Regions from separate parts of the Epibacterium sp. ABV4_022 genome, predicted to be linked through region 3. Evidence: riboswitches for the same ligand, from Rfam matches in the RefSeq annotation. Region 3 holds a riboswitch; each other region holds the start of a gene.
What was found. Region 3 has a riboswitch for cobalamin ahead of ACXAF5_RS11215 (TonB-dependent receptor plug domain-containing protein). Riboswitches for the same ligand answer to the same signal wherever they lie in the genome.

Region 1 (10,145 bases), on a different contig from region 3:
TCGGTTTTGCTCCCGTCGTCAACGGGTAATCGTGAACATGCATATTCGACATTTCTTGACCTTTTACTCACACAAAGCGGCTGTTCTAGCCTGCGGTACAATGACCAACCTTCACAACCAAGGGTATCATTGGTGTTTGGGCTGCTTCAAAGGAAAGACTTGTCGAATTGAATTAATGAACCCCTTTCGCGCCATGGCGAAAGGGGTGGATTACATGGAATTGTGGATGTGGAATGTATTTTTTGCGCCGCCTTTGCGCCCAGGGCAGAAACAATAAAGCGGGCGCAAAGGCGTTCAACTGGCGAGGCCGGGGAGCCAGAGAACGATCATCGGGAATGCAACCAGAAGCGCGATCGTGACGGCATCGGCGATAAAGAAGGGCATGACCCCGCGAAACACATCCTGTACCGAAAGATCCTCCCGCACACCTGCGACGACAAAACAATTCAGGCCGATCGGTGGTGTGATCAGGCAGAACTCTGCCATTTTCACCACCAGAATGCCAAACCAGATGGCACACATCGGCCCGGACATGCCGAAGGCCGAATCCGACGCGGACACCAACTCGCCGCCGTTCAGCGCCATCACGGCGGGGTAGACTACGGGCAAGGTGAGAAGCAGCATTCCGATCGCGTCCATGAACATGCCCAGCACGGCATAGGCGAGGAGAATGCAGATCAGGATCAGCATCGGAGGCGCGGACAGAGAGGAAATCCAATCCGCGAAGGCATGGGGCAGGTCTGCATAACCGAGGAAACGGACGTAGATCAGGACACCCCAGATGATGGTGAAGATCATGATCGTGAGCTTGGCCGTTTCCAGCAAGGCGTCCCGCAACTGGCGCAGACGCATGCCGCGGATCAGGGCCATGATGAAGACGATGAACGCGCCGACCGCGCCACCCTCGGTCGGAGTGCCCCAAGCCTCGCCAAAGGGATTGTAGACAAAGAAAATGATGATCACCACGACTGCCAGGATCGGCAATGCCGGGGGTAGGGACACCAGCCGTTCACGCCAGGTGAAGCCCGTGACAGGAGGTCCAACCGTCTTGAAGATCATGGCAATGGCGATGATGAGACCCGCATAGACAACCGCCGAGAATGCCCCGGGGATAAAGCCCGCCAGCAGAAGTTTGCCCACATCCTGCTCGACGATAATGGCATAGATCACCAGAATCGCAGAGGGGGGGATGAGTGAGGCAAGGGTTCCGCCTGCGGCCACGACGCCCGCAGCAAACCGTTTGTTGTATCCCACCGCCAGCATCTCAGGAATGCCGATACGCGCGAACACCGCCGCTGTGGCGACGGATGCGCCGGACACGGCGGCAAAGCCCGCTGTGGCAAACACGGTCGAGACCGCGAGCCCGCCGGGGACCCAGGCAACCCAGCGTTTGGCGGCTTCGAACAGGGCCGTGGTCATTTGCGCGTAATAGGCAAGGTACCCGATCAGGATGAAGGTGGGTATCAGGCTCAGCGCCTGGCTGGACACCTTGGAATGCGGGACCTGGCCGGCGATCTTGACGCTGATTTCGACAGATTTTCCAAAGCGCTCAGGATCGTAGTCGAACCCGTTCCAGCGCAGCCACACCAGGCCTGCAAACCCCGCCAGGCCAGCTGCAAAAGCCACCCGCATGCCGAGCACGACCAGGACCAGCATTGCCCCGCTGACCCAGAGACCGATCTCGATATCGCTCATTTATCGTGCTCCTTGAGTTGATCGGCTTCGGCAGCGGCCTGCTCTGCGACAGATTGAATCAACGGTACTGCGGCCGGGCTGTGCAGCCCAAGGACGAAGGCACGGGCATAGGCCACGAGCTGCAACAGCAGTCTGGCGCTCAAGACGGCGAGGGCGACAGGCACCACCAGTTTCGACGGCCAGATCGGCAGACCGATGTCGATCGAACTGTCGCGCGAACACAGCGGGCGTGCACAATCAAATGATCTGTCAAAATGCGCCCAGGATCCCCAGACAAGCGCAAACACCAGCACAAGCATGCACAGCACGGTGACAAACTCGAACAACCAAAGTGCCCGTCCATGCAACCGTCCCACAAGAATATCCATGCGGATATGCGCACCCTCCCGCTGTACGTAGGACACGCCCAGAATGGCGATCAGCGGCATCAGCGCTTCGATATAGTCAACGTAGCCGGGCAGGGGGCCGTCCATCAGACCAAGCCGGTCGAAAACAGGGGCCAGAAACGTCCGGTCCAATTGGCGACCGGCCACGGAATACGCGGCAAGGAACATCAGCGAAAAAGCGGCCAGTCCGGACAGGAGGGCTGTTGCTCTTTCGATCGGCAGCAACGCCCTGTCCAGCCGCGAGATTACACTGGAATCACTGAGCACGGTTGATGAACCTGCCATTCCTGCCCCCGGTTGTTGTCTTTATCGGTGAATAGAATAGGTACGGGCCCGGCTCTGAAGATCCGGGCCCGATGTGATCGCAGTGCGATCAGCTGCCGTTGCGATGGTCGCTCAGGGTTTTCTGAACAAGATCATACAGTTCCTGCCCGGGCAGCCCTTGCGCCTCCATGTCCTTGATCCAGGCTTCGCGGATCGGATCCGCTGCGGTGGCGCGGAACTCAGCCAGGACCTCATCTGAGATCTCGACTTTCTCGACCCCTTTTTCCTCCAGAACGGCGTCCCATTTCTTCAGGAGTTCGCCATAGTTGGCCAGATAGTGATCCAGTGCTTCCGGGATCGAGCTGTCGAGGGCCTCGCGCTCGGAGTCGGACAGGCTCTCATAGGCGTCGATGTTCACCACAACAGGGCAATTCACGGTGCCAGGGTTCAGGTTTGCCGTCCACCAGTCGGCGCGATTGATGGTGCCGAAGGACAGATGCGCATGCTGAGCGAATGCGACCGTGTCGACGACGCCAGACTCCATGGCCTGGTAGGCTTCGGTTGCGGTGACCGAGGTCGGCACTGCGCCAACAGCTTTAAAGGCTTCGCCGATCCCGCCCGTGGCACGCACGCGCATGCCTTCGAATTCGGCCAGCTCGTCGCGCGCTTCGCCGGTGCCGACGATATTGTACTGTGGCATCGGAGACGTCATCAGCAGCTTCGCATTCCACTGCGCCATCTCGTCAGTGGCTGCCGGGTGGCCATAGACGGCCGCGGAAACGGCAACTTCTTCCTCCAGGTTGGAAACACCGAGGAAGGGCAGCTCCAAAACGGTAATGACGCGGTTCTTGTCGCGGTGATATCCCGCGCAGAATTGCGCCATCTCGAACGCACCAATGGAAATACCATCGAGGTTTTCGCGGTTCTTGGACAGGCCGCCGTAGCTGATGTTCATGGTGAACGCGCCATCGGTCTTTTCCGAAACCAACTCCGCCAGTTTTTCGACGTGTTCCGTAAAGGCGCGGCGTTTGCCCCAGACGGACACGTTCCACTCGGTCGCCATGGCTTCGGCGGCAAAGGCACAGGTCAGGGTTGCGAGGGCGGTAAGCCCCAAGACATTTTTCATAATTTCCTCCCCAATTACGCATCTGAAGTGCGCGGTATGGGCGCAGGATCACCATTATGCCCCGGTTTGCCAACCCAAAAGTTGGATCCGATCGCCGGTGAACGCGGCAGACGCTGCGTAGCAAGGCGTTCCACAGCGGATTGAGAAGAACCTCGTCACGGATTGGACTTAGCCTGCACTAGCCGGCGGCCGTCCCGGCAAGACCATGTCGACAGGGCCGCTGCAGCGCACCGGGAATCCGCGCCTTGTCTCGAACCAAATAAACAATGTCGCAAATCGCAGATCGGGATTTGCGAATCTCGGTACAACTCGGTCCCAGAGGTGCCGCCCGGCGTGTCCGGGTGGAGAATTGGGAAGCCGGTGTAAATCCGGCGCTGCCCCCGCAACGGTCATGGAGACAGCGGGTGTGACATCGGCCACTGGGGGGAGGAACCCGGGAAGGCGTCGCACTTGGACCATCTGGTCTTCTCCTGAGCCCGGAAACCAGCCTCGAAAGATATCGTCAACCGCGGGTGGCGGTTTGGGCATCTTGAAGGGCGCGGCTTCCTCCGTTGCGACCTGACGGATTCCCATTGCCATCTGCACAAAAACCAACCGCGTGACGCTCCGTCTCAGGATCGCGAGCAGGCGGCAGGAGAGTCAGGGAATGAACAGCAATCTCAATGCGCTGATCGCCAATCATACGCCGGGTCATGCGCTCGCGCAGGCGTTCTATACCGACGCCGAGGTGTTCGAGACCGATCTACAAGAGATCTTCTACAAGGAGTGGCTCTTTGCCATTCCCGCCTGCGAACTGGAAAAGCCCGGCAGCTATGTGACCCATCAGGTTGGGGCCTTTAATGTCATCATCGTGCGCGGCAGCGATGATGTGATCCGGGCGTTCCACAATTCCTGTCGGCATCGCGGGTCTGTCATCTGCAAGGCGAAGAAAGGCAACAATCCGAAACTGGTGTGCCCCTACCATCAGTGGACCTACGAGCTGGACGGGCGTCTGCTTTGGGCTCGGGATATGGGACCGGATTTCGACCCTGCACAACACGGGCTCAAGACAGTCCACTGCCGCGAACTGTCGGGGCTGGTCTATATCTGTCTTGCGGAGGACGCCCCGAGCTTTGACGCGTTTGCCGACACGGTTCGCCCCTATCTGGACGTGCACGACCTGTCGAACGCCAAAGTGGCCTACGAGAGTTCGATCGTGGAGAAGGGCAACTGGAAACTGGTCTGGGAGAACAACCGCGAGTGTTATCACTGCGGCGGCAACCACCCCTCCCTGTGCCGGACCTTCCCCGATGATCCGTCGATCACCGGTATCGAGGGCGGCGAAACCCCCGCCAACCTGCAAGCGCATTTCGACCGTTGCGAAGGGGCCGGTATGCCGTCAAGCTTCTTCCTGAACGACGACGGGCAGTTTCGGATTGCCCGCATGCCGCTCAAGGAAGGCGCTGAAAGCTATACCCTGGATGGCAAGACGGCGGTGCGGCGCTGGCTGGGGCGGGCGGCGTTTGCCGATGCCGGCTCCTTGTTGAAATTTCACTATCCGACCACCTGGAACCACTTCCTGTCGGACCACTCCATCGTGTTCCGCGTCACCCCGATCAGCCCGACGGAAACCGAAGTGACCACCAAATGGTTGGTGAACAAGGACGCGGTCGAGGGCGTGGACTACGATCTCAATCGCCTGACCGAAGTCTGGGTCGCCACCAATGACGAGGACCGCGAGGTCGTCGAGTACAACCAGATGGGTATCAACTCCCCCGCCTATCAGCCCGGGCCGTATTCCGCGGTGCAGGAAAGCGGCGTGCTGCAATTCGTGGAGTGGTACCTCAATACCCTTAAGCGCAACCGCGATCCCCAAGCCATCGCGGCGGAGTAAGACCAAATGCCCAAAATGAGTGAACGCGCGATCTGGAATGATACGGAGATGCTGGAATGTGTCTCCATCATACCGGAGATGGACAATACCGCGTCCTTCACCTTCAAGGCGCCGTCCGGTGCCTTGTTCGACTTTGATCCCGGCCAGTTCATGACGCTTGAGATTCCGGTTCCCGGTGGCCCCGTGCACCGCACCTACACGATCTCCTCGTCGCCATCGCGCCCGCGCACGATCACCATCACCGCGAAGGCGCAGCCGGACAGCATCGGAACGCGCTGGATGCTCGACAATCTGAAGCCGGGGGTGCGGATCAGAGGCATCGGCCCGGCGGGGTTGTTCACGAACGCCGGCAGCCAGTCGAAAAAGTTCCTTTTCATTTCCGCCGGATCGGGCATCACGCCGATGATGTCGATGACCACCAGCATGTGGGACGACGGGGATGATCTGGACATCGTTTTTGTGAACTGTGCCAAGCGGCCGTCGGAGATCATTTTCCGGCAACGCCTGGAGCAGATGGCCAGCCGTTCCGAAGGGCTCGACCTAAAGTTCGTGGTGGAAGAGCCTGATCTCTACCGCCCCTGGACAGGCTACCAGGGCGTGTTCAATCAGTTGATGCTGGGCCTGATGGCGCCGGACTATCTGGAGCGCGAGGTCTACTGCTGTGGTCCGGAACCATTCATGCAGGCGGTCCGGGACGCGCTGGCCGGTCTCGGCTTTGACATGGACAACTATCATCAGGAGAGCTTTCACGCGCCGGTCGCGAATGAAGCTGATCAGCCGGATCTCGATGATGTTGTGCTTGATGATGACGCCAAGGCCGAAATCACCTTCGCAACTTCCGGTGTCACTGCCAAGGTGGCCGAGACGGATACGGTTCTGGCAGCCGCGCGTGCAAATGGCCTCAATATCCCATCCGGCTGCACCTTTGGGGTCTGCGGCACGTGCAAGGTGAAGAAAACCTCCGGCGATGTGCATATGGTGCACAACGGTGGGATTTCGGATGATGACATCGAGGCAGGCTACATTCTCGCCTGTTGCTCGAACCCGATCGGCAAGGTGTCGGTCGAAGTCTGAGCCGACTTTCACCTGTCGGATTGGCAAGAAGCCGCGCCCGGTTCCACGAGCGCGGCTTCTGTCGTTGAGGGCAGGTCATATCCTCACGAGGCGGTGGGCAAGGCACGCCCTGGTGTGGGTCCCTACATTTCGATTTCCAGCAGCATCGGACCCGAGAGAGGAAAAAGGTCAGCAAGCGCGGCACGCAGCTGATCTGGGGACGTGCGTTTGAAACCGAGACCATAGGCGGCGGATACTGCCTCGAAATCCGGTGCTCCGGGGTGGCATCCAGTGGCCTTAATGCCTGCGGCTTCCATGGAGTTCGCGATCTCGAGGAATGCGTTGTTGTTCCAGACCACGAACAGGATGGGGATGTTCTCGTCGCTCGCCACACCCAGTTCCGGCAAGGTGAACTGAGCGCCGCCATCGCCCATGAGCGCGATGACAGGTGCGGTCGGATCGGCGATGGCGGCCCCGATCGCAGCCGGGATCGCAAACCCGAGCGCACCGAAGCCGGTGGCCCCGTTGAACCAGCCGCCGGGGCGGTCGTGATCGTAAGCCAGGTTTGCGGCATACACCGCTTGCGTGGAATCCCCGACCATGATCGCGCCCGGGGCCGCATCCCGCAGGGTTTCGATCTGCTCGATCAACGCACCATAGCCAGGTGCGGTGGTGTCGATTTCGCGCAGCGCCGCATTGCGTGCAGCCTCTGCGCGGCCCGCGCCACCAGTCCCGGGCTTGCTGTCGATCTCGGCAGCCAGTCGCGAAAGGCACCGATCCAGATCACCGGTCACCGTGACCTCCGCCGGGTGGCGGCGCAGTTGATCGGCGCATATGTCGATGCGCAACAAGGACGCCATCCTCGGGTAGCTTCCTGTCGCGTACATATCGTAGTCGGTCGGACCAAGCTCAGTGCCAAGCGCAAGCACGCAATCGGCGTCTTCGATCAGCTCCCGGACGGCGTGCAGCGACGGGCTGGCGGCGACGGTGAGCGCATGCCCATGCATCAATCCGCGCGCATTGACGGTTTGCACCACGGGTGCGTCGAGTTTCTCCGCCAATTGGGTGAGCACCGCGTCCTGTCTGCGGCAACCGCCACCGGCGATGATGACGGGGCGCGCGCACTCTGCGAGACGTGCCAGGATGGGCGCAAGATCCGGGTCACCGGGGGCGGGGGCATCGGTCAGCGACAGATCATCCGGACCTTGCAGGCCCATGACGTCCGTCGGCACCTCGATATGCACGGGCGCCGGCCGTCCGGCGAGCCCGGCAAACGCACGACCCAGCGCCCCGTCGAGCCCGGCTGCGTCCTCAACCTGCTCGGCGTGCTTTGATACTGTTTTCGACAATCCCAACTGATCGGGCAGTTCATGAAGCAGGCCCAGCCCCTTGCCAAGGCTGTCGCGGCGGTTGACACCCGTTACCACGATCATGGGGGAACTGTCGGCACGTGCCTGCGCCATGGGCGTCAGCGTATTGACCAACCCCGGGCCGGTGATCACGAACACGACGCCAGGTTTGCCGGACACACGCGCATAGCCATCCGCCATGAAGCCCGCCCCCTGTTCATGACGCGGTGTAACGTGACGAATGTCGGCAGCTTCGATCCCACGGTAGAGTTCGATGGTATGCACTCCGGGGATGCCAAAAACCACCTCAACCCCGCGATCAACGAGGTTCTGCGCCAGGGCTTGACCGATCGTAGGCATGCTTTCTCCTTGTATCTTCCTTGGTCGGGGTCAGCTCTTTGCTGGCAACCCCAGAATGGCGAATAGGGTCGCCTCTGCCACTGCGATCAACTTCTCCGGCGGCAGCATGTCCGGCAGCATCGACCCTTCGAGCCAAAGCCCGTCGAGGACCGCGTTGCAGGCGATCGCCTTCTGTTCGACCAAGGCCGGGTCGACGGGCGCGCCACGGGCTTCGAGCGCTTCTGTGATCAACGGCTCCAGTGCATTGCGAAAGCCGAGATAGGTATCGATGTGGATCTGTTTCATCCGCTCATCATGCGGAACCATCTGAATGAAACCCGCCCAGATCTGCAAACCGGCCCCGTTGGTCACCGGCGGAGAGAGCGTGTCCCGAATACATTGGCGCAATCGGTCCGCGAGTGTCCGGTCTGTATCCGTCGCCGACGACAGGGAGAGATGCGCCATCTTCTGCATGTGAAAGGAATAGGCCGCATACATCAGATCTTCTTTGGTGCGAAAGTGATGCCGGATCAGGCTGAAGGCAACGCCGGCCTCGGCCGAGATTTCGCGCACGGTCGCTGCCGAAACCCCCTTGCGCGCAATCACCCGCAGTGTGGCTTCGACAAGCTGCTCACGGCGCAGCTCCGGGCTTTCCCGGCGAAATTTAGGTTTGCTGTCAGACATTCCAGACCCCACGATTTATTGCACATTCGTGCAACAGGGTGCGGAAATCAAGGCTAAAGTGGATCAGACCACATAGCCTGAGATCAACTTCCATGTCCCCAGAGGGCCGTGAGGATACTCAATCAAGCCCCTCGATATGCGTGCACGCCCAGAATACACGCGCATCCTCGGCCCCTGTACTGCGCACCCCGTGCCGCATGGTACTGTCATAGTAGGCGCAATCTCCGGCCTTCAAGATCACCGGCTCATAGTGTTCCACGCGCAATTCGACCTCTCCTGCGAGTATGAACAGGAGCTCTTCGCCATCATGCCGGTCAAGATGTTCGGGCGTGGTCCCGCCTGCGGCGCCAACAGTTCCGATGAGCGGGATGATTTTCTTGCCGGTGAGGCCGTTGCACAGGATTTCATAGGCATAGGCTTTGCCCTCGACGGAACGCCCCTGACCCGCGCGCGTCACCGTGAGGCGCGTCGTCGTGACCTCGCCTTCCGGCTCTGCAATCAGCTTCTCCAGGCCGACGCCATACCCCCGTGCGAGTCGCAGCAGATTCTCAAAACTCGGAGACACTTTGCCGTTTTCGATCTTGTAAATGGTCGAAACCGCAAGGCCCGTGCGCTCTGCCGCTTGTTCCAGTGTCATCTCGGCCGAACTGCGTAAGCCTTTGACACGCTTGCCGAGTTCTAGCCGGATCTGCTGCTTTTCACTGTCATCCAGCAATGCTGTTTGTGCATCAGTGACAAAGGGAGAGTCTTTTTTTGTTGTTTGCGACATGATTTTTCTTATTTTACCAAAAAATTGCCCATAGGCCATGTGCCCGAGCTATTTGGATGAAAGTATGCATGACCAGCAGAAGCGTGGCCAGCGAATTGCCGTGATCGGAGCGGGGGTGGTTGGGATGGCCACCGCCTACCACCTCGCGGAACGCGGCCACCACGTGACCGTGATCGAGCGCGCAAAGGCCCCTGCCGAGGGCTGCAGCTTTGCCAATGCGGGGATCATTGCAGTCGGTCATGCCGAGAGCTGGGCCGGGCCTGCCGCGCCTGCGCAAATGATACATGCTCTGCTGGGCCGTACCCCGAGCGTGAAGATCAGCAAGCTGATGGACCCGCAGCTGTGGCGCTGGGGGCTGGCGTTCTTGTGTCAGTGCTCGCCGCGGGCGCATCGGGAAAATTCCGGCGCGATGGCGTGGCTGGCCCGCCATGGGCGGCAAGAGTTGCAGGCCTTGGAGCAAGCCACCGGGCTTGCTTTTGAGCAGGGGCATGACGGGGCCTATTATCTTTATGGGGAAGAGAGCGCCTTTGCCGCGCGCATGGCGTCGGATCATCTCGAAGGCTTCTCCCCCATGAGCGCCGAAGAACTGACCCAATGGGACCCGGCG
Region 2 (10,145 bases), 1.5 Mb from region 3:
TGGATCACCTGATCCTGCCTGCCACCATCCTTGGGTTCTTCTCGCTGGCCTATATCGCGCGCATGACCCGCAGCTTCATGCTGGATCAGCTCGGCCAAGAGTACATCACCACCGCCCGCGTCAAAGGCGTGTCGGAATGGCGGGTGATCTGGACCCACGGCTTCCGCCCGATCCGAGTGCCACTGATCACAGTGATCGGCCTTTCCTATGCGGCACTGCTGGAAGGTTCGGTGATGATCGAGACGGTCTTTAGCTGGCCGGGCATCGGCAACTATCTGACCGTGGCGCTGCTCAATGCCGACATGAACGCCGTCCTTGGCGCAACCTTGGTGATCGGTTCGGTCTTCATTCTCATCAACAAGCTGTCGGATGTGCTCTACCGCATTCTCGACCCGCGCAGCCGATAGGAGGGTGCCATGACAACGATGACAAACTGGCTGCTCGACGACTCCCCCAGCTCCCGCCTGCAGGCCTCCTTGGGTCACAGCTACCGTGTGACACGAATGCTGATGCGCAATCCGCTCGCTGTGGTCGGGGCGCTGATCCTCTTGGTGTTGATCCTTGCGGCCATCTTTGCGCCGTGGATCGCCCCCCACAGCCCGCTGGGACAAAACCTCGGTCAACGCCTGCTGCCACCCTCTGCCGCGCATTGGATGGGCACCGATGAGCTGGGCCGCGACATCTTTAGCCGCGTCATTTACGGCGCGCGCATCACTCTGTTGATCGTGGCGCTGGTGGCAGTGATCTCCGCACCGCTTGGACTGCTCATCGGTGCGGTATCCGGCTATTTCGGTGGCTGGACGGATAAGATCATCATGGGCGTGACGGATGTGTTCCTGTCGATGCCAAAGCTGATCCTCGCGCTGGCCTTTGTGGCCGCACTTGGGCCGGGGATTGAAAACGCGATCATCGCGATCGCCATCACATCCTGGCCTGCCTATGCGCGGATCGCACGGGCCGAAACACTGACCTTCCGCAACTCGGAATTCATCTCGGCCATGCGCCTGCTTGGCGCATCGCACACGCGGATCATCACCGGCCATGTGCTGCCCCTGTGTACCTCTTCGATGATCGTGCGGGTGACGCTGGATATGGCGGGGATCATCCTGACCGCAGCTGGTCTGGGCTTCCTCGGCCTTGGCGCACAGCCGCCGCTGCCGGAATGGGGCGCGATGATCTCGCGCGGTCGAGCCTTTATCCTTGATCAGTGGTGGGTCGCTACCATGCCGGGCTTTGCCATCATCATCGTCTCGCTCGGTTTCTGTTTCCTCGGTGACGGCCTGCGCGATGTGTTGGACCCCAAACAGGGAGGCAAATCATGAGCGATACGCCACTATTGAAGCTGGAAAACCTGCGCGTGAGCTTCCCCACGCCACAGGGGCGCGTTGAGGTGGTCAAAGGCCTGTCCTTCACCTTGGGCCGCGAACGCCTGGGCATCGTCGGCGAAAGCGGGTCGGGCAAATCCATGACGGGCCGCGCGATCCTGCGGCTTGTGCGTAAACCGGGACGCCAGCAGGCTGATCGCATGATCTTTGACGGCATCGACCTGCAAGGATTGTCGGAACGCAAGATGCGCGACCTGCGCGGCGCGCGGATCTCGATGATCATGCAGGACCCGAAATTCTCGCTCAATCCGGTGATGACCATCGGCGCGCAGATCGCCGAGGCGCTCAAGACCCACGAGAACCTTGCCCGCAGCGAGGTCAAATCCCGGGTGCTGGAGATGCTGCATTCCGTGCGCATCAACGATCCCGAACGGGTGGTGAACCTTTACCCGCATGAGGTTTCGGGCGGTATGGGCCAGCGCATCATGATCGCCATGATGCTGATCCCGCGCCCGGATCTGCTGATCGCGGATGAGCCGACCTCGGCGCTGGATGTCTCTGTGCAGGCGCAGGTTCTGGACCTCATCGACGAGCTGGTGCGCGACAAGGGCATGGGGCTGATCCTGATCACGCATGACCTCAATCTGGTGGCGCGCTACTGCGACCGCATCCTCGTGATGCACGCAGGTGAAGTGGTCGAGAGCTGTGCCGCCGAAGACCTGCACAAAGCCACGCACCCCTATACCCAAGGCCTGCTGGCGGCGGTGCCACGGATGGAAGAAACGCGCGAGGAACTCCCCGTCCTCGACCGCAGCGCATGGAGCGGCACATGAGCGCGATCATTTTGAAAAACCTCGATATCTCCTATGGCCACACCAAGGTGGTTGAGGGCGTGAATATTGAGGTCGCCGAGGGAGAGAGCTTTGCTCTGGTCGGTGAAAGCGGCTCTGGCAAGTCCACGATTCTGAAGGCCATTGCAGGCCTCGCGCCCGACTGGAGCGGCGAAATCTCGGTACTGGGACAGCCCCGCGGGCGCAACGTGGATCAGGGCTTTGCCACCCGGTGCCAGATGGTGTTTCAGGACCCTTATGGATCGCTGCATCCGCGCAAATCCGTGGACACGGTGCTGAGCGAGCCGCTCAAGATCCATGGGCTGGGCAATCGCGATGCCCGCGTGATCGAGATGCTCGCTGCCGTGGGCCTCGACCAACGGTTTCGGTTTCGCTATCCACACCAGCTTTCGGGCGGACAACGCCAGCGGGTCGCCATCGCGCGCGCGCTGATGCTGGAGCCCAAGGTGATGCTCCTTGATGAGCCCACATCGGCGCTGGATGTCTCGGTACAGGCGGAGATCCTCAACCTTTTGAAAAAACTGCGCCGCGAGCAGGGGCTCACCTATCTGATGGTCACCCACAACCTGCCTGTCGTCAGCTTCATGTGCGACCGCATGGCTGTGATGAACAAGGGCCGCATCGTCGAGATCGCGCCCGCATCAGCGCTCCACGATGGCAGTTTCACCGACCCTTACACGCAATCCCTTTACGCCGCATCGGGCGGCAATCCAGACCGCAAGGACTAAGACATGACGGATACAAACACGGCGCGCCAGGATTTTGAAAAAGCGCTGTCAGAGGCCACTACCGAAGAGCAGGCTTATGACGCGCTTTGCGCGCTGACCAAGGCCACGGTGGGGGCAAAGCTGTTCACTGTGATGACCGCTGACATGGACGCTATGCTCGCCCGTCGCGTCTACACGGATGATGCGGAAAATTACCCCACAACAGGCACCAAGGAAATCGAGATGAACCGCTGGTTCGAGCAGGTTCATGGCCGTCACGAGACCTTTGTTTCCAACACGTTGGCCGATATCGACACCGTGTTCCCAGACGCGGAACTGATCGGCAAACTGGGCTGCGGATCGGTCATCAACCTGCCGGTGATCCTTGGCGGCAAGATGGTGGCCACGGTCAACATCCTGCACGAAGAGGGGTATTACACGCCGGAGCGTGTCGCACAGGCGCATGAGGTCCTTCGCTTGCCCTCCATGGCCGTTGTTGCCGCAACAACCTGAGGCTGTCGCCCGCGGGAGCAGCGGCGCGCTTAGCGGCTGCTCCCGCACATTGGTCAATCTGCGGAATTTCACGATGTGACCACGCATGCCTTTACGGCTTCTTAAACGCAAACATGCAGTAATCCCGGCACGACAACTTGATGCCTCGGCGCTGGAACGGGCGCTCAAAACCAGGGATTCGGATATATGGTCAAAAAATTCGTCGAAATCGACCTGAAAGGCGCTGGCGAAGCCCTGATGAACCACTCGATCATCCTCAAGGTTCAACCCGAAACGCTTGAGATTGTCGCCGCGAGCGACACCGCGCACGACGAATTTGCCCGCCTGCGCACTTCGGAACCCAGCACATTGACGGATCTGGTGGTCGATCAGGGATGTCTGCGCCGAGATATTGCGGCCACGGCATCCGGCGCAGGAAGCGCCTCATTCAGGGTACGCCTGGAGGATACGCCAACCTCTCCGCAATTCTTTGGCATCATGCAGAAATCCCATGATGACCATGTCTTCCTGACCGGGGGCGTGGTTGAGCCGGACGAGGCGATACAGGGCTATGTCGCGGCGATCGACCGCGCTCAGGCCATCGTGGAATATGACATCGACGGCACCATCATGCGGGCGAACGAGAATTTCTGCGCCCTGACCGGTTTCAAGAAGGGCGACCTGATCGGGGCCCACCACAGCATTCTGTGGCCGAAACTACAGGACAAGCCGGAGCCGTACCTGACCTTCTGGAGCGATCTGTGCAAAGGCCATGGCGTCGAAGGCGAGTACCAGCGCGTTGGTCGCAAGGGCAACCAGATCTGGGTGCGCGCGGCCTTCAATCCGATTTTTGACCGCGAAGGCAACGTTGTCCGGATCATCGAATACGCCATGGACGTGACCGCCAGCAAACGTCAGTCTGCGGAAAGCGCCGGCAAGATCGAGGCCCTGGGCCGCAGCAGTGCTGTGATCGAATTCGATCTTGATGGCACGATACTGGACGCCAACGCGAATTTCCTCGACCTGACCGGCTATACCCGGGACGAGATCATAGGCCGCCATCATCGGCTGTTCTGCGACCCTGCCACCGTAAAAAGTGCGGGCTACAGCAATTTCTGGAGCAAACTGGCCAGTGGCGAGCACGCCCGCGGCGAATACCGCCGCCTGTGCAAAGATGGCTCTCCGGTGTGGATTCAGGCCACCTACAACCCGGTCTACGGACCTGATGGGGAATTGCTGAAGATCGTCAAATTCGCCACTGACGTAAGCGCCGAACATCAGCAACGCGCCGAGATGGAAGCTCGTCTGAATGCCGCCAACCGCAGTCAGGCGGTGATTGAATTCGACCTCGACGGGACTGTGCTGTGGGCCAATGACATCTTCCTCGACCTGACCGGCTATGTAAGCGACGAGATTGTCGGCCTGCATCATCGCGTTTTCTGCACCGAAGAACATGTGGCCAGCCGGGACTATGCAAGCTTCTGGCGCAAACTGAGCGCCGGGGAATTTGCAAGTGGCGTCTATCAGCGCCGGCGCAAGGACGGTAGCGATCTGTGGATCCAGGCCACCTACAACCCGGTCTTTGACCTCGATGGCAACCCTATCAAAGTGGTCAAATTCGCCAACGATCTGACAGAGTCCAAAAAACAATCGGTCGAATTCGAGGCTAAGCTGAATGCCGTCAGCCGCAGCCAGGCGGTGATCGAATTTGATCTCCAGGGCACGATCCTGAGCGCCAACGAGAACTTTTTGTCCCTGATGGGGTATGATACCGACGAGGTGGTCGGTCAACGCCATGCCATGTTCTGCGAGCCGGACTATGCGGAAAGCGAAGCTTATCGCGACTTCTGGGCGCAGCTGCGGCGCGGCAACTTTGCGGCGGGCGAATACCGCCGCATCGGCCGTGATGGCAAAGAGGTCTGGATTCAGGCGACCTATAATCCGATCTTCGACCTGCGCGGCGAACCGGTGAAAGTGGTCAAATACGCAAGCGACGTGACCGAGACCAAAAAACAGGCCGTGGATGCCAACAACAAGATCCAGGCCATGGACCGCAGCCAGGCGGTGGTGCAGTTCGACCTCGATGGCAATGTGATCTCGGCCAACGAGAACTTCCTCAGCGTCATGGGCTATTCACTGCGCGAAATTCTCGGTCAGCACCATTCGATGTTCTGCACTCCGGATTATCTGAAATCCCAGCAGTACCGGGACTTCTGGCTGGCGCTCAACCGCGGGGAATATCAGTCCGGACGGTACCACAGGGTTGGCAAGTTCAGCCGCGATGTTCATATCCAGGCCACCTACGCACCGCTCATGGACTTGCACGGACAGCCGGTCGGTGTGATCGAATACGCCACCGATGTGACCGAACAGGTGGCGCGCGAACACCGCATCCGCGAAAAGGCGGAGGAAATGACCCGCGTTGTAGATTCGCTGAGCGAAGCAATCTCGGACATTTCCTTTGCCACCAGCGAGGCCCGCACCAAAGCCGGCGAGACCGAGCAGAACGCGAACCAGGGGTTCGAGGCGCTGAACCACACGATCGAAACGATCGAATTGATGCAGCGTTCTTCGGGCGAGATCTCGGAGATCGTCAAGGTGATCGGCGAAATCGCGAACCAGACCAATCTCCTGGCGTTCAACGCCGCAATCGAGGCGGCCCGGGCCGGGGAGCACGGCGTCGGCTTCTCCGTCGTCGCCGAGGAAGTCCGAAAACTGGCCGAGCGCAGTTCCGAAGCCGCCCAGAAGATCTCGCGCCTGATCACCGAGTCCGAAGTCCGTGTCGATCAGGGGACCACCCGCTCGGTCGCGGCGCGGGATGCCTTTTCTCGGATCGTTGAAAGTGTCGCCCTGACAGGTCAGTCGGTCGATCAGATATCCTCGGCGGCGGAAAACCAGCTTGCGGCGTCGAAACAGGTCGTCGATCTGATCAGCCAATTGTCCGGCGATAACCGGGCGGCCTGAACCGATGTCAGACCGCGCAGCTGAACCGGACACCTGCGCCGACCCCGCGGACCAGCTGGTCGGCGTGGTCGAGATCGGCGCCATGCTGTTTGCAATCCCGATCCACCATGTGCGCGAGGTCATTCCCGCGCCGGAGAAGTTTCAGCGTCTCCCCGGCCAACACCTGGATCTCCTCGGAGCGGTCCTGTTACGTGGCAAGGCAATCCCGGTTCAGAGCCTGCACCAAAGGCTGGGTGCCGAGGCCAGTCTGCACGCAGGCACCGCGCCGGAAGATACGGCACAGGGGGCCACTCCGGCCGGCGGTGTCATCGTCGTCATCCGCGCCGAAGGACGGGTCGTCGGACTGCTTGTGGATTCTGTGCGCTGCCTGCTGCAACTGGGGGACACCTGGCATCAGAACCTCCCCGAGCATGAAGACGCTCTGATCAGCGGCGGTTATATCTGCGAAACCAACGGGCATTTCTCGATGCTGTCGGTTCCCGAGTTGCTGAATGTGCCACAAGCACCGTCGGACGAGATCTCCGAAACCGCGCGCCAGCGGGCCCGCATCAAGCGCCTGCCCTATATCCGCTTCCGCGTGGGCGGGCGGAATTTCCTGATCGCCATGTCGGATATCGCCTCCACGGTTCCCACCAGTCCGCTCAGCCCCTGGCCGATAAGCGGCAGTTCCTGCCTGGGTCTGATTCAGCGCCACGGCATGGAAATGCCGATGCTGGACACGCTGGAAAACCTCGGGTTCGCCAGTACGGGAGAGAGACCGGAGGCGGCGGCAGGCATCATTATTGAGTTTCCCGACGATCATGCGCTGGCCTTTCATGTCGACCAGGTTGTCAGTGTCATGAACATTGAGGCAGGCGCGGTGTATGATTTTCCGCCCAGTGTCACCTCACGCCGGGAGCTGTTCAGCGGTGTGCATATTGACGAACAGGATGAGCAGTGTCTGGTGATCGACGTGGCCGCTTGCCGTCAGGACCCGGACCTGTTGCAACTGGCCGAAACATCGCATCGCCTCAAGACCACGCCTCAGATCGCGGTCAAAGATGCCCAGGGCAAACCCTCGGACCACCCTGTCGGCACGGAACCGGCGTATGATGAGAACCGTCTCGCCGCGCTGCGCTCTGCGTCGGGGCGCTATCTGACGGTTTCCGCAGGTGGGGACTTTGCCGTCCCGATCGAAGCCGTCAGCGAGATCATGCGGCTGCCGACCAGCATCTCAGGGGCAGATTACGACGGCCACCTCGCCAATCTCTCGTATCAAAGTCGCCTGATGCCGGTCTATGACTGCGCGCGCCGCCGCGGGCACGGCGATGGCCAGTTCGGATCGGAGTCCGGCATAATGATCCTGGAAAAGGACGGTCATCACTACGGTCTCGCGGTGGAGGCCATGAAATCGATCGACATCGGGCGCCTCAAGGGGTTTCGCCAGGCCGGTGGCGCTGCCAGCACCTGCCCGTCCGAACAATTGGTCGAACTGGGGTTCGGAACCGCGAAACGTTTGGTCGCCGTTGACGATCCGACCAGCCTGGTGCCGTGACCCCCTCGGAGACTGCGCGCGACACGTGATTCATCCACAGGAAAAGCCCCCCTGTGTGAATAACCATATATTGACAGTTCCCTAACAAAAGACGCAATATGCGGGTGCTTTGGTGCTTGCGGGGTGACTCGCGGGTGAAGAGGGAAGTCGGTGGAAATCCGGCGCTGCCCCCGCAACTGTAAGCGGCAAGCCTATCCTGGACCACTGATGCATGACCGGCATTGGGAAGGGGGACCGGGCGTCTGAGCCGCAAAGTCAGGAGACCTGCCAAAGCAACTGAACGACGACCGAGGCGGAGGGCCCGGACGCGTGGTTCGGTGCTTTGGTCAGCGCCGGGTTCTCGTGTCCGTTTTCGCCTGACCAGACATACGAGCAGATACCACCTGAGGGGACCTTGCAGATGAGCATCACTGTCTATTCTAAACCGGCCTGCGTGCAATGCACCGCCACCACCCGCGCGCTGGAGGCCAAGGGGATCTCTTTTGATCTCGTTGACCTGACCGAGGATGCCGCCGCCATGGAGATGGTTCAGGGGCTGGGGTATCGTCAGGCACCTGTCGTTGTCGCAGGCGACGATCACTGGGCAGGATTCCGTCCCGACCTGATCGGCCAGCTGGCCTAAGGCGCCAGAGTGGCCGGGCTTGTCTACTACTCCTCCCGTTCGGGCAATACGGCCCGTTTGATGGAGCAACTGGGGCTGGAGGCTCTGCGGCTGCCGCAGACAGAGCCTTTCCCGGACGTAGATGCGCCCTATGTTTTGGTCACGCCCACCTTTGCCGATGGCGAAGGGCGTGGCGCGGTGCCGAAACCGGTCATCAAATTTCTGAACAACGCGCGCAATCGTGCCCTTCTGCGGGGCGTGATTGCCGGGGGCAACCGCAACTTTGGCACCACCTTCGCCCTCGCCGGGGATGTGATCGCCAAAAAATGCAATGTCCCCGTCCTCTACCGCTTTGAGTTGGCGGGAACCGAAACAGACATCGCCCGCATCCGCGCGGGCCTCGCCCGGTTCTGGGCGGCACAGGAGCAGCAGACATGCTTGACGCAAGCGTAACCGCCGACCTCGACTATCACGCGCTGAATGCGATGTTGAACCTCTACGATGACGAGGGCAACATCCAGTTCGAGGCTGACCGCATGGCGGCCCGGCAGTATTTTCTTCAGCATGTGAACCAGAACACCGTCTTCTTCCACTCGCTGGACGAGAAGCTGCGCTACCTGGTTGAGGAAGGCTATTACGAACCCGAAGTGCTGGATCAATACTCGCTCAATTTCCAGCGCAAGATCTGGGACGCGGCCTATGGCAAGAAATTCCGCTTCCCGTCTTTCCTCGGCGCGTTCAAATATTACACGTCCTACACGCTGAAAACCCGTGACGGTCAGCGCTATCTGGAGCGTTACGAGGACCGGGTGGTGATGAATGCGCTGACGCTGGCGCGCGGGGATGAAAAACTCGCGATGAAGCTGATGTCGGAGATCATCGACGGCCGCTTCCAGCCCGCAACGCCGACCTTCCTCAATGCGGGCAAAAAGGCGCGCGGTGAGTTTGTGTCCTGCTTCCTGTTGCGCCTCGAAGACAACATGGAGTCGATCGGGCGCGGCATCAACTCCGCCCTGCAACTGTCGAAACGCGGCGGTGGCGTGGCCTTGATGCTGACCAACATTCGTGAACACGGCGCCCCGATCAAGGGCATCGAGAACCAGTCTTCGGGCGTCATCCCGGTGATGAAGCTTCTTGAGGACAGTTTTTCTTATGCCAACCAGCTGGGCGCGCGTCAGGGCGCCGGCGCGGTCTATCTGAACGCGCATCACCCGGATATTCTACGTTTCCTGGATACCAAGCGCGAAAATGCGGATGAGAAAATCCGCATCAAGACGCTGTCGCTGGGCGTGGTGATCCCGGATATCACCTTCCAGCTCGCCAAGAAGAACGAGGACATGTATCTGTTCTCGCCGCATGACGTGGAAAAAGTCTACGGTCAGGCCTTCTCGGAAATCTCGGTCACCGAGAAATATCACGAGATGGTCGACAACCCGCAGATCCGCAAAAAGAAGATCAACGCGCGCGCGTTCTTCCAGACCATTGCCGAGATCCAGTTTGAATCCGGCTATCCCTACATCATGTTCGAGGACACGGTGAATGCCGCAAACCCGATCGCGGGCCGCATTGCCATGTCGAACCTCTGTTCCGAAATCCTGCAGGTGAACGAGGCCTCCGCGTTCAACGACGATTTGTCTTATGCGCAGATGGGCACGGATATTTCCTGCAACC
Region 3 (10,145 bases):
GTTGTCGAGCGCGGACACCGGGTCATCGCCTTCTTGCGTGCCCGGCGCGTCGCGCTCTGTGGCGAGCCACGGCTGGGGGTCGGTATTGGTGATGCGCGCGACGATCGGCGCAAGGGCGTCGGTCAGGCACCGGACCGCGGCATCCGGCGAAAGCGTCAGTGCCCGCGTCACCGCGCTGATCACCGCGCGCCGTTCGGTCGGGAGCGGATCAAAGAGCGCGTCGATATCGGCATTGGCCGGCTTCGGCATCGGTGGCATCCCGTCAAGCGAGAACGGCACGATCAGCTCCGGTTCCCGCCCCGAGGCGCGATAGCTGTCGCCATCCATTCTGCCGCCTTGCCCGATGGTGAGCAGGGCGATCACATCCAGCGCCGAGAGTGCAAGCCCACGCAGCGCCGCGACCCGCCCGCGCCAATCCACGGAGCGGATCGACGTCGTCGGGTAAGCGTCGATAAAGGTCAACTTTTGCGCGGCGGCATGCGCGCTCCAGCGGGCGGCCTGCGCGTCTTGCGTCACCGGGGGCTGGCCTTGCGTCAGAAGCAGGTTGTCAAACGGCCCCCGGCCATCGACGATCCAGCCGCGATCATAATGCGCCGACATGGCGGTGGCGGGGACATGTTCGACGTGGGGTTGCAGTTTCTGCCAGCGCTCTGTCAGGTAGCGGCCTACTTCAGCCCTCGGCGGGTAGGCCTCGGGCGCGCCCCCAAACCAATCGGCAAAGCGCGGCGCACCAAGATCAAGCTCGCGAGCCGGCAGGTTCAACAGGCACTCGGGCGCTTCGTCCGGACGAAAGTTTGGTCCGACGCCGGGGTAAGGGCCTGGTTCAAAGATGCAGATGCGCAGGTCAGGTGCAACCGCCAGCGCCGCCTCGGCGGCGGCCAGCCCCCTGGGGCCGAACCCGATGATTGCTAGCTTTTTCACTGACACGAGAGGCGGCGTAGCTCAGCCGCTGTGGAAAGTAAAGCGCGCGGCGCGCTGGACTTGCCTCGAAAAATCGCCGGGGTGGGCAGAGCGTAGGTTTTGAGCCGGCGAAGGCCCGCCATGGTGGTGGCGGGCCGTTGCCAATCGATGACAGGCTCAAGTCGGGACGATGATCCCGGGCAGGTCGTTGACCAGCATGGTGTCGGACGGCTGGAAATGGATCACGGACCGGATCGACTTGCCCGCGTGCAACAGGTCAAAGGCCGTGTTGATCTGGTCGTGCGTCATGTTGTGGGTGATGTAGGGATCGACGTCAAAGTCCCCCCGCAGCCATTCATCCACCATGCCCGGCAGCTGGCTGCGCCCCAGCACGCCGCCAAAGGCCGATCCGCGCCAGACCCGTCCGGTCACCAGCTGGAACGGACGCGTGGCAATCTCTTCACCGGCACCGGCGACACCGATGACCGTGCATTCGCCCCAACCCTTGTGGCAGCACTCCAGGGCCGCGCGCATGACATTGACGTTGCCGATGCACTCGAAGGAGTAATCGACGCCGCCGCCCGTCATCTCGACGATCACGTCCTGAATGGGCTGTGAGAAATCCGCCGGGTTGATGCAGTCATGCGCACCAAGGCTGCGGGCCAGCTCGAATTTATTCGGGTTGGTGTCGATGCCGATGATGCGAGAGGCACCTTGCATTTTCGCCCCCTGGATCACGGCCATCCCGACCGCCCCGAGACCAAAGACCGCAACCGTTGCCCCGGCTTCGACTTTGGCCGTGTTGCGCACCGCGCCCATGCCGGTGGGAATGGCGCAGCCCATAACGGAGGCTTTGGCCAGCGGGGCCTCTTTTGAGATCTTGGCCACCGCGATTTCCGGCAGGACCGTGTATTCGCTGAAGGTGGATGTGCCCATGTAGTGATGGATCATCTTGCCCTTGTAGCTGAACCGCGAGGTGCCGTCGGGCATCACGCCCTGGCCTTGGGTCTTGCGGATGGTCTGGCAGAGGTTGGTCTTGCCCGACTTGATATAGGGACAGTTCGGATCCTCGGGCGTATAGAGCGGGATGACATGGTCGCCGGGCTTGAGCGAGGTCACGCCCTTGCCCAGTTCCTCGACGATGCCAACGGCCTCATGGCCCAGAACGGCCGGGAACAGGCCCTCGGGATCCGCGCCGGAGAGGGTGAACATATCGGTATGGCACAAGCTGGTTGTGACGATGCGGATAAGGACCTCACCCTCCTTTGGCCCCTCGAGATCGATCTCTTCGATTTCAAGCGGACGGTTGGGTTCCCAGGCGATGGCGGCACGGGTTTTCATGGCATTTCCCTCTGTTGTGGAGTGGTTGCCTGATGTTACATTATCACATTGAGGGGGCGAGGCGTTCCACCCCTCGGATCTGGCCAATCAACGGGCCGTATCGGCCACAACAGGGATCAGACATGTCTGTAAATCAACATCTTGCCCCCGGGATGGACCAGCGGCGGCACGTCGCCTTGGTGATCTATCCGGGCTTCAAGACATTGGAGGCAACGGGGCCGCTCAGTGTTTTTGGCTATGCCACGCGGCATCTGGCCGAGGCAGGATACGCCGGGGGCTATGACGTCACCATCGCAGCACCCGAGGTGGGTCACATCCCCTCGGATACGGCGATGTCGCTGGAGGCAACGGTAGCCCTGAAGGAGCTCGGCGCGCCGGAAACGGTCCTGATCGCCGGCGCCGCCCGGATCGAAGAGGTGCTCTCTGGACAACACGCGCTGGTGGACTGGTGTCGCGAGAACGGACCGCGGGTTCGGCGCTGCGCCGCGCTTTGTACCGGGTCGTTCTTTCTGGCGGAGGCCGGTCTGCTGGAAGGGCAGCGCGCGGCGACGCATTGGAATTACGCCGAACGGCTGCGCCAGCGCTACCCGGAGATTGAGGTGGATGCCGATGCGATCTTTGTACAGGCGGGCCGTTTCTGGACCTCTGCGGGGGTCACGGCGGCGATCGACCTGACGCTGGCCTTTGTCGAACAGGATTACGGTCGTGACATTGCGCTCGGGGTGGCGCGCGACATGGTGATGTACCTCAAACGCCCCGGTGGGCAATCACAATTCAGCACCTTGCTGACGGGGCAGATGGCGGGCGCAACCAGCATGACCAAGGTGCTCACCTGGATAAGCGACCGGCTGGATCAACCGCTGAGCCTGAGTGACATCGCCGCCGCGCATGGGATGAGCGTGCGCAGCCTGACCCGCGCCTTCACGGCCGAGTTTGCGGTCGCCCCGATGACCATGCTCGAAGCCCTGCGATGTGACCGGGCCAAGGCGTTGCTGCTGGATACGGACCTACCACTAAAGATCCTGGCCTATCGCGCCGGGTTTCAGTCGGACGAGCAAATGCGCAAGGCCTTTCGCCGCCGCTTTTCCCTGTCGCCGCGCGACTACCGGGCGCGGTTTGCGACCTCCGGCGCACCGCCTGGCTAGCGCCCAGCAGTGCGAACACCCGGGGTGCGTAGCGATCAGTGCTTGTAGGCCGCCGCAGCTTCTTCTGCTGGATTGTAGATCGGGTCGAGCACCAGCAGCAGCCGTGTTTCACCGGTGCCCGCAATGGGCGGCGAGCGGTGCAGCACCCCCGAGACCGGCGTTTCCGGCCACCGCGTGCCACGCAGAATGATCGGCGCGCCCGTTGGGACGGTCAGGATCTGCGCGGGGTCGTGGCCATTTTCGGACAGCCCATACTGCGTGCCGGTGCCGCGATAAGTGCAGACCAGGCGGGCCTTTACGGCATCGATATGAAACTTGCGACACGCATTGGTGTCGACGACGTCAAAGCGCAGCCGGACGTAGGCACTGTCCATGACATCGGCAAAAATCGACGCCAGTGCCGAGGCGTCTTCGATCAGCATGTTGCGCTCCTCACATGTCGGCGTACCGCATTGATCGGCAATATTGATCAGCGCGTCACAGACCGCATCCGGCCGCAGGATCAGCCGCGCCTTTGGCAATTGTTCGGGCGGCAGCGCATCGATCCATCGCTGGAACCGTGGCAGCGGATCGCGCTGCCAGATCGTCGCCGCGCAGGCGGGCTGGTGAATGGCCGTCAGGCCACTTGGTGCGGTGACCGATGTCGTGCAGTCGTCGAGCGCGGGGGGCGTGTCGAGGATCATCTGGCGAACTCCTGTTTCAGGCATTGATTTCAAGGCTGGTAGGGCAGGGACGAATGATGCAGGACGATGCGCAGGATGCCTGTTTCGTCCTTCTTGTAGCCAAAGCTCTTGTCCACCGTGGTGACGGAGCCGTCCTTGTTGGTCAGCTTGACCCAGCCCATCCACATGGCGACATCGCCCTGGACGAAGCGGGCCGAGGGGATGCTCTCCATGGCGCGCCAGCCCATGATCGCAAACCCGTTGTCGAGGGGGTAGTCATCGGAATGGCCGCAGAAATAGGCCAAGGCCCCGGCTTTGGTCGGGCGAAAGGTCTGCGCGCCGCTGGCCATGGTCGGTTTGAACAACACCGGCCCGAGGTCATAGCCGTAGTAAGCGTCGATATTGGCCGAGGCGACCGCGCGGGCGGCTTTGATACCGCCGTCCTCAAAGGCCTTCGAGATGGCGATTTTTCCATTGCCCCAGATGGTCAGGGCGTTCTGGATGTCGTCTTCGGTAATCTGCAAGGAACAGTCCTTTGTTTGATGGGGTCACAAGGGGGCCGGTAGCCCCTTCTGGCAGAGTGGAGGATGGGGCCTTACGCTCCGCGGGGCGGACGCGCCTCTGTCACCAGCAGGCGGACCGCCTCTTCGAGGGTCAGGGTCTCGGTCTTGCCGGTTCCGTGGCGCCGGATGGTCACGCTGCGCGCGTCGGCCTCGCGCCCGCCGAGTGCGATCTGGACGGGGATCTTTTGCAGCGCGTGTTCGCGCACCTTGTAGCCGATCTTCTCGTTGCGCAGATCGGTCTCGACCCGCAGCCCCGCCGCCTTTAGCGCCTGTGCAACCTCGGTGGCCCAGTCATCGGCGGCTCCGGTCACCGTGGCGACAACCGCTTGCACCGGCGCCAGCCACAGCGGCAAATGACCGGCGTGGTGTTCTATCAGAATGCCGGTGAACCGCTCCAGCGAGCCAAAGAGCGCGCGGTGCAGCATCACCGGTGCCAGCTTGTCGCCCGACGGGGCCACATAGGTGGTGCCAAACCGTTCCGGCAGGTTGAAATCCACCTGAAGCGTGCCGCATTGCCAGTCCCGCCCGATGGCGTCGCGCAGGACATATTCCAGCTTTGGCCCGTAGAACGCGCCTTCGCCTTCAAAGATCGTATAGGGATGACCGGCCTGATCCAGCGCCTGACGCAGCGCATCCTCGGAGCGGTCCCAGCTTTGATCGCTGCCGATGCGGTTCTCCGGGCGGGTCGAAAGCTTGATGCGTACATCGTCAAAACCAAAATCGCGATAGATCGACATCACCAGATCGTTGACCTTCAGGCATTCCGCGGTCAGCTGCTCCGGCGTGCAATAGATATGGGCATCATCCTGGGTGAAGCTGCGCACGCGCAAAAGCCCGTGCAAGGCGCCGGATGGCTCGTAGCGATGCACCTTGCCAAATTCGGCGATCTTCAGCGGCAGATCGCGATAGCTCTTGGTGCCTTGCCCGTAGATCAGCATATGGCCGGGGCAGTTCATCGGTTTCAGCGCATAGTCGCGATCGTCCTCGGTCTTGGCGAGAAACATGTTCTGGCGGTAGTTCTGCCAGTGGCCCGAGGTCTCCCACAGGGCGCGGTCCATGATGTCGGGAGAGTTGACCTCGATATAGCCCGCCTCTTCCTGGCGCTCGCGCATGTAGCCGATCAGCGTCTGGAACAGGCGCCAGCCCTTTGCATGCCAGAAGACAGACCCGGGCGCGACTTCCTCAAAGTGGAACAGGTTCATCTCGCGTCCCAGTCGGCGGTGATCGCGTTTCTCGGCCTCGGCCATCATCGTCATATGCGCATCGAGCGCGGCTTTGTCGGCAAAGGCGACCCCATAGATGCGGCTCAGCATCGGGTTGTTGCTGTCCCCACGCCAATAGGCGCCCGCCACCCGGGTCAGTTTGAACGCGCTGCCGACATCCGCGGTGCTGCGCATATGCGGCCCCCGGCAGAGGTCGAGCCAGTCCCCCTGGCGATAGATCGTGACGGTCTCGCCCTCGGGGATCGCATCAAGCAACGCCAGTTTGTACCCTTCGCCGGCGGTCTCAAAATGCTGTCGGGCTTCTTCGCGGGTCCATTCCTCGCGGGTGAAGGGGGTCCTGGCGGCGATGATCTGGCGCATCTTTTTCTCGATCACCGGCAGATCCTCGGGCGTGAACGGCGTGTCCCGCTCGAAATCATAGTAGAACCCGTGTTCGATGGCCGGTCCGATGGCGGTTCTGGTGCCGGGCCACAGCGCCTGAACCGCTTCGGCCAACACATGTGCGAGGTCGTGGCGGATCAGTTCCAGCGCCCGCGGGTCATCCCGGGTCACCAGCTCTACCGCGGCGCCGTCGGGCAGGGGGCGGGACAGATCCGTGACCTCTCCGTCAACAACCGCAGCGACCGTGCGCTTGGCAAGGCTCGGGCTGATGGCGGCGGCAAGATCGGCGGCGGTGCTGGCAGGCTCAAGCGCGCGGCTTGCGCCATCGGGCAGGCGGATATGGATCATTTCGGGGTCTTTCTGTCAGGGAGGGGAGGCACCGGGCCGCAGACCGATGGCGCTGTGGCTGTTTCTCTGGTGTGGGGGCAACAGACCGGCATGGCTCAGAACGGCAATTCCAGGGTGTCGACCATCATCCCGCCGGGCAGTGCCGGCGGTGCGGTCTCGGCCTTTGGTTTCATCAGGAGCATGTCGAGGCTGGCCTTGAGGTCGGCCTCTTCCATGTCGCGCGCGATGACAACGACGCGGCTGGTGGTCTCCGTGCCCGACCAGCTTTTGAGCGGCACAGGGGCATCAAAAATATGCTGCACCCCGTGAAAGACAAACGGGTATTGCAGGCCCTCGACGTGCAGGATGCCTTTCATACGCAGGATGTTCTGTCCCTTAAGTGCAATCAGCGAGTCCAGCCAGAAATCAAAGACATTTGCGGCAATGGGATCTGTCACTGCGATCGAGGCGGAGATGATCCGATGGTCATGTGTGGCGGGCGCGGATGGGCTGAAGGCCAGTGGGGCCGGGGGCGTTGCCGCGGCGGCAAAACTGGACAACCCGGCCAGCGGATCGGGCTGTGCCATCTCTTGCGACAGTCCCAGCCAGCGGTCGACCTCCGGCGCGGCCACGCCCTCGCGCAGGGCAGAGAGGCCAAACAATGTGCCCACCGACACGCGCCCATGGTCGGCCCGGACACGCGGGGCGGTGGTGTTCAGACCCTCCAGGCGTTTTTCGAGCCGGGACAGGTCGAACCCGTCGATCAGATCCGCCTTCGACAGGATCAGCGTATCGGCCATGGCGACTTGCTGCACCGCCTCGAACTGCCGATCGAGGGTGCCCATGCCCGTCGCCGCATCCACCAGGGTCACCACCCCATCCAGCCGGAAGGCCTGCGCAATCTGGTAATCGGTGGTCAGCGTATGCACGATCGGTGCCGGATCGGCGATGCCGCTGGTTTCAATCACCACCCGGTCAAATTGCACCTGACCCGCGTCCCGCTTTGCGATCAGGTCCTCGAACGTCTTGGCCAGATCGCCCAGGATTGCACAGCACAGGCAGCCCGACGGCAACAGGACGGTCTCCTCGGTGGCTTCTTCGATCAGGTCGTGGTCCAGACCGATATCGCCAAATTCATTCATGATGACGGCAATCCGCCCCGCGTCGGGGTCGCGGATCAGATGGTTTAGCAGCGTGGTTTTCCCGGCCCCCAGAAACCCGGTCAGCAAGGTCACGGGAATGCGTTTGTCCTGCTCGGTCATCACGGTGCTGGCCTCTTTACAGTGTGTTGCCTTTCGTTCAGGACTGTTACGTTATAACACTACGTTTTACAAGAAGCCGGAGAAGGCGATATGACACAACTGCACTTTCAGCCCCGCACCACCGTGGAACAGGTCGAGGAAAGCACCGACCTTGCGCCCAAATTCGGCGATGATGGTCTGATGCCCTGCATCACCACGGACGCAGCCTCGGGTGAGGTGCTGATGCTGGGCTGGATGAATGCCGAGGCCTTTCGCCTGACGATCCAAACCGGCGAGGCGCATTATTTCAGCCGCGCCCGGAAGGTGTTGTGGCACAAGGGGGCGACCTCCGGCCTGGTTCAGACCGTGGTCGAGGCGCGCATCGACGACGATCAGGACGCCCTGTGGCTGCGTGTCGATGTGACCGGCTCCGGCGCATCCTGCCACGTGGGCTATCGGTCCTGTTTCTACCGCGCCGTGCCACATGGCGCAGAGGCCGGGACGCCGCTGACCTTTGTTGAGGCGCGCAAGACCTTCGACCCGGTGGCGGTCTATGGCGATGCGCCGAACCCGACCCAACTCTGACCCTGCGGCGTTGGGGCAGGGCGTTTGTACGCCGCTGCCGGGGCAACACCGCCGTCGCACCGGGCTTTGGCGCTTGACAGGATCACGTCACTTTGTCTAAGCCCGGGTCATTCTGGTCCGGCTGGGAGACCACCCGGTTAAAAGGGAACACGGTGAGGTGTAGCCAACAGGCGCCGAATCCGTGACTGCCCCCGCAACTGTGAGCGGAGAGCAATGCTGCGATATGCCACTGCCCGGAAAGGGTGGGAAGGCGCGGCAAAGCCTCGACCCGCGAGTCAGGAGACCTGCCAGAAGGATCACCCTGTCCGGGTGCGGGGCGCGCCAAGGACAACGGACTTCCGTAGTGGTGGCAGTTCTCACCGTCTGCGGGGGCAAGGCCTTCCGAAGACCCGAAATTTGGACCCGCTGCCCGGCATGGGCGGTGTGCCTGGCGTGTGTATTGCGCGCGGGCTGGGAGGAATGGAATATGGACAAGGCAAGCCTGTCACTGGCCGCCGCGCTGGTGGTCGTCCCCGCAATCGCAACCGCTCAGGAGGGCGGTGTCATCGATCTCGGCGAGATCATCGTCTCCGGCGGCCTGACCCCGATCGAGGCGGACAACTATGGTCGCTCGGTCTCGGTGATCACCGCGCAAGAGCTTGAAACACGCGGAGTTACCACCCTGCAAGATGCCCTGCGCGGCGTTCCCAGCGTGGCGGTGAACTCGACCGGCAGCGGCTTTACCCAAGTGAGGATCCGCGGCGGCGAAGGCAACCACGTGCTGGTGCTGATCGACGGGGTCGAAGCCAATACCGGGTCGGGCGGCGAATATATCCTCAGCGGGCTGACCGTCAGCGATATCGAACGCATCGAAGTGCTGCGCGGCCCGCAATCGGCGCTTTACGGCGCCAATGCCGTCTCTGGCGTGATCTCGATCACCACCAAGCGGGCGGAAAAGCCGGGCACCTCTTATGGCGGTGGCGTCGAAGTCGGCTCCAACAGCACCCGTGCTGCCAATGCCTATGTGCGGCAGCGGTTCGAGCGCGGCGAGCTGAACTTCTCCGTCGACACGCGCCAGACCGATGGCGAGGACGGTTCACGGCTGGATGGCGGCGACACCGAGTTCAACGACCGGGAAACAGTGAACCTGACCGGTCGGTATGAGATTACGGATCAGATCACCACCGGTTTCACCCTGCGGCGCACCTGGCAGCACTACGGCAGCGAGGACACGCTCCCCTTTGGCTCCACGTCTCCGACCTCTGAAGGCTATCTGGTGGAAAGCCCGGCAAACACCGACCGCGACGAAGTGTTCGGCTCGTTGTGGCTGGAGGCTGACAGCGCCTCCGGGCGCAGCAGGCACCGGTTTTCCATCAGCGGAACCGACCAGGAGAACCAGTCCCGGGATGGCGCCTTTGGCCCGTCCTCCAGCGAGTCGACGCACCGCGCGTTCAAATACCTGGGCAACTTTGCGCTGGACGGGGCAGGGCTGGATCACTCCGCACACCGCCTGAACCTGCTGCTGGAGGCCGAAGAACAGACATACACGGCGTCCTTCACCGGCAGCACCGCGTTCGAGCGCAACAGCGAGGCCGTTGCACTGGAGTATCAGGGGGAACTGGCCAATGGTCTTGATGTGCAGGCCGGGCTGCGCCACGACTTTAACGACACCTTCGAGAATGCAACCACCTGGAACCTGTCGGTGTCCTATCAACTGCCCGGTCGCGACATCCGCCTGCGCGGTGCCGCCGGGCGCGCCTTTGTGAACCCGACGATGTTCGAGCAATTCGGCTTTGTT

Region 1: it holds a riboswitch for cobalamin, as region 3 does, so the genes downstream of both, ACXAF5_RS19325 (aromatic ring-hydroxylating oxygenase subunit alpha) here and ACXAF5_RS11215 (TonB-dependent receptor plug domain-containing protein) in region 3, are expected to answer to the same signal.
Region 2: it holds a riboswitch for cobalamin, as region 3 does, so the genes downstream of both, nrdH (glutaredoxin-like protein NrdH) here and ACXAF5_RS11215 (TonB-dependent receptor plug domain-containing protein) in region 3, are expected to answer to the same signal.

Annotation. Positions count from the first base shown of each region.
Region 1 covers NZ_JBSWVA010000002.1:48,290-58,434, forward strand. Annotated here, with positions in the region: gene ACXAF5_RS19305 (response regulator) at 1-1, opposite strand, end outside; gene ACXAF5_RS19310 (TRAP transporter large permease) at 295-1,695, opposite strand; gene ACXAF5_RS19315 (TRAP transporter small permease subunit) at 1,692-2,366, opposite strand; gene ACXAF5_RS19320 (C4-dicarboxylate TRAP transporter substrate-binding protein) at 2,455-3,471, opposite strand; cobalamin riboswitch at 3,774-3,977, shown strand; gene ACXAF5_RS19325 (aromatic ring-hydroxylating oxygenase subunit alpha) at 4,118-5,344, shown strand; gene ACXAF5_RS19330 (FAD-binding oxidoreductase) at 5,351-6,418, shown strand; gene ACXAF5_RS19335 (5-guanidino-2-oxopentanoate decarboxylase) at 6,541-8,106, opposite strand; gene ACXAF5_RS19340 (TetR/AcrR family transcriptional regulator) at 8,137-8,769, opposite strand; gene ACXAF5_RS19345 (helix-turn-helix domain-containing protein) at 8,888-9,577, opposite strand; gene ACXAF5_RS19350 (FAD-dependent oxidoreductase) at 9,603-10,145, shown strand, end outside.
Region 2 covers NZ_JBSWVA010000001.1:923,561-933,705, reverse strand. Annotated here, with positions in the region: gene ACXAF5_RS04500 (ABC transporter permease) at 1-407, shown strand, start outside; gene ACXAF5_RS04495 (ABC transporter permease) at 417-1,322, shown strand; gene ACXAF5_RS04490 (ABC transporter ATP-binding protein) at 1,319-2,158, shown strand; gene ACXAF5_RS04485 (ABC transporter ATP-binding protein) at 2,155-2,904, shown strand; gene ACXAF5_RS04480 (GAF domain-containing protein) at 2,908-3,396, shown strand; gene ACXAF5_RS04475 (methyl-accepting chemotaxis protein) at 3,583-6,339, shown strand; gene ACXAF5_RS04470 (chemotaxis protein CheW) at 6,344-7,873, shown strand; cobalamin riboswitch at 7,967-8,159, shown strand; gene nrdH (glutaredoxin-like protein NrdH) at 8,274-8,495, shown strand; gene nrdI (class Ib ribonucleoside-diphosphate reductase assembly flavoprotein NrdI) at 8,505-8,927, shown strand; gene nrdE (class 1b ribonucleoside-diphosphate reductase subunit alpha) at 8,909-10,145, shown strand, end outside.
Region 3 covers NZ_JBSWVA010000001.1:2,382,619-2,392,763, reverse strand. Annotated here, with positions in the region: gene ACXAF5_RS11255 (FAD/NAD(P)-binding protein) at 1-921, opposite strand, end outside; gene ACXAF5_RS11250 (S-(hydroxymethyl)glutathione dehydrogenase/class III alcohol dehydrogenase) at 1,078-2,241, opposite strand; gene ACXAF5_RS11245 (GlxA family transcriptional regulator) at 2,364-3,386, shown strand; gene ACXAF5_RS11240 (DUF1826 domain-containing protein) at 3,422-4,069, opposite strand; gene ACXAF5_RS11235 (phosphoribosyl-AMP cyclohydrolase) at 4,099-4,572, opposite strand; gene thrS (threonine--tRNA ligase) at 4,644-6,563, opposite strand; gene ACXAF5_RS11225 (CobW family GTP-binding protein) at 6,659-7,804, opposite strand; gene hisI (phosphoribosyl-AMP cyclohydrolase) at 7,895-8,368, shown strand; cobalamin riboswitch at 8,465-8,674, shown strand; gene ACXAF5_RS11215 (TonB-dependent receptor plug domain-containing protein) at 8,835-10,145, shown strand, end outside.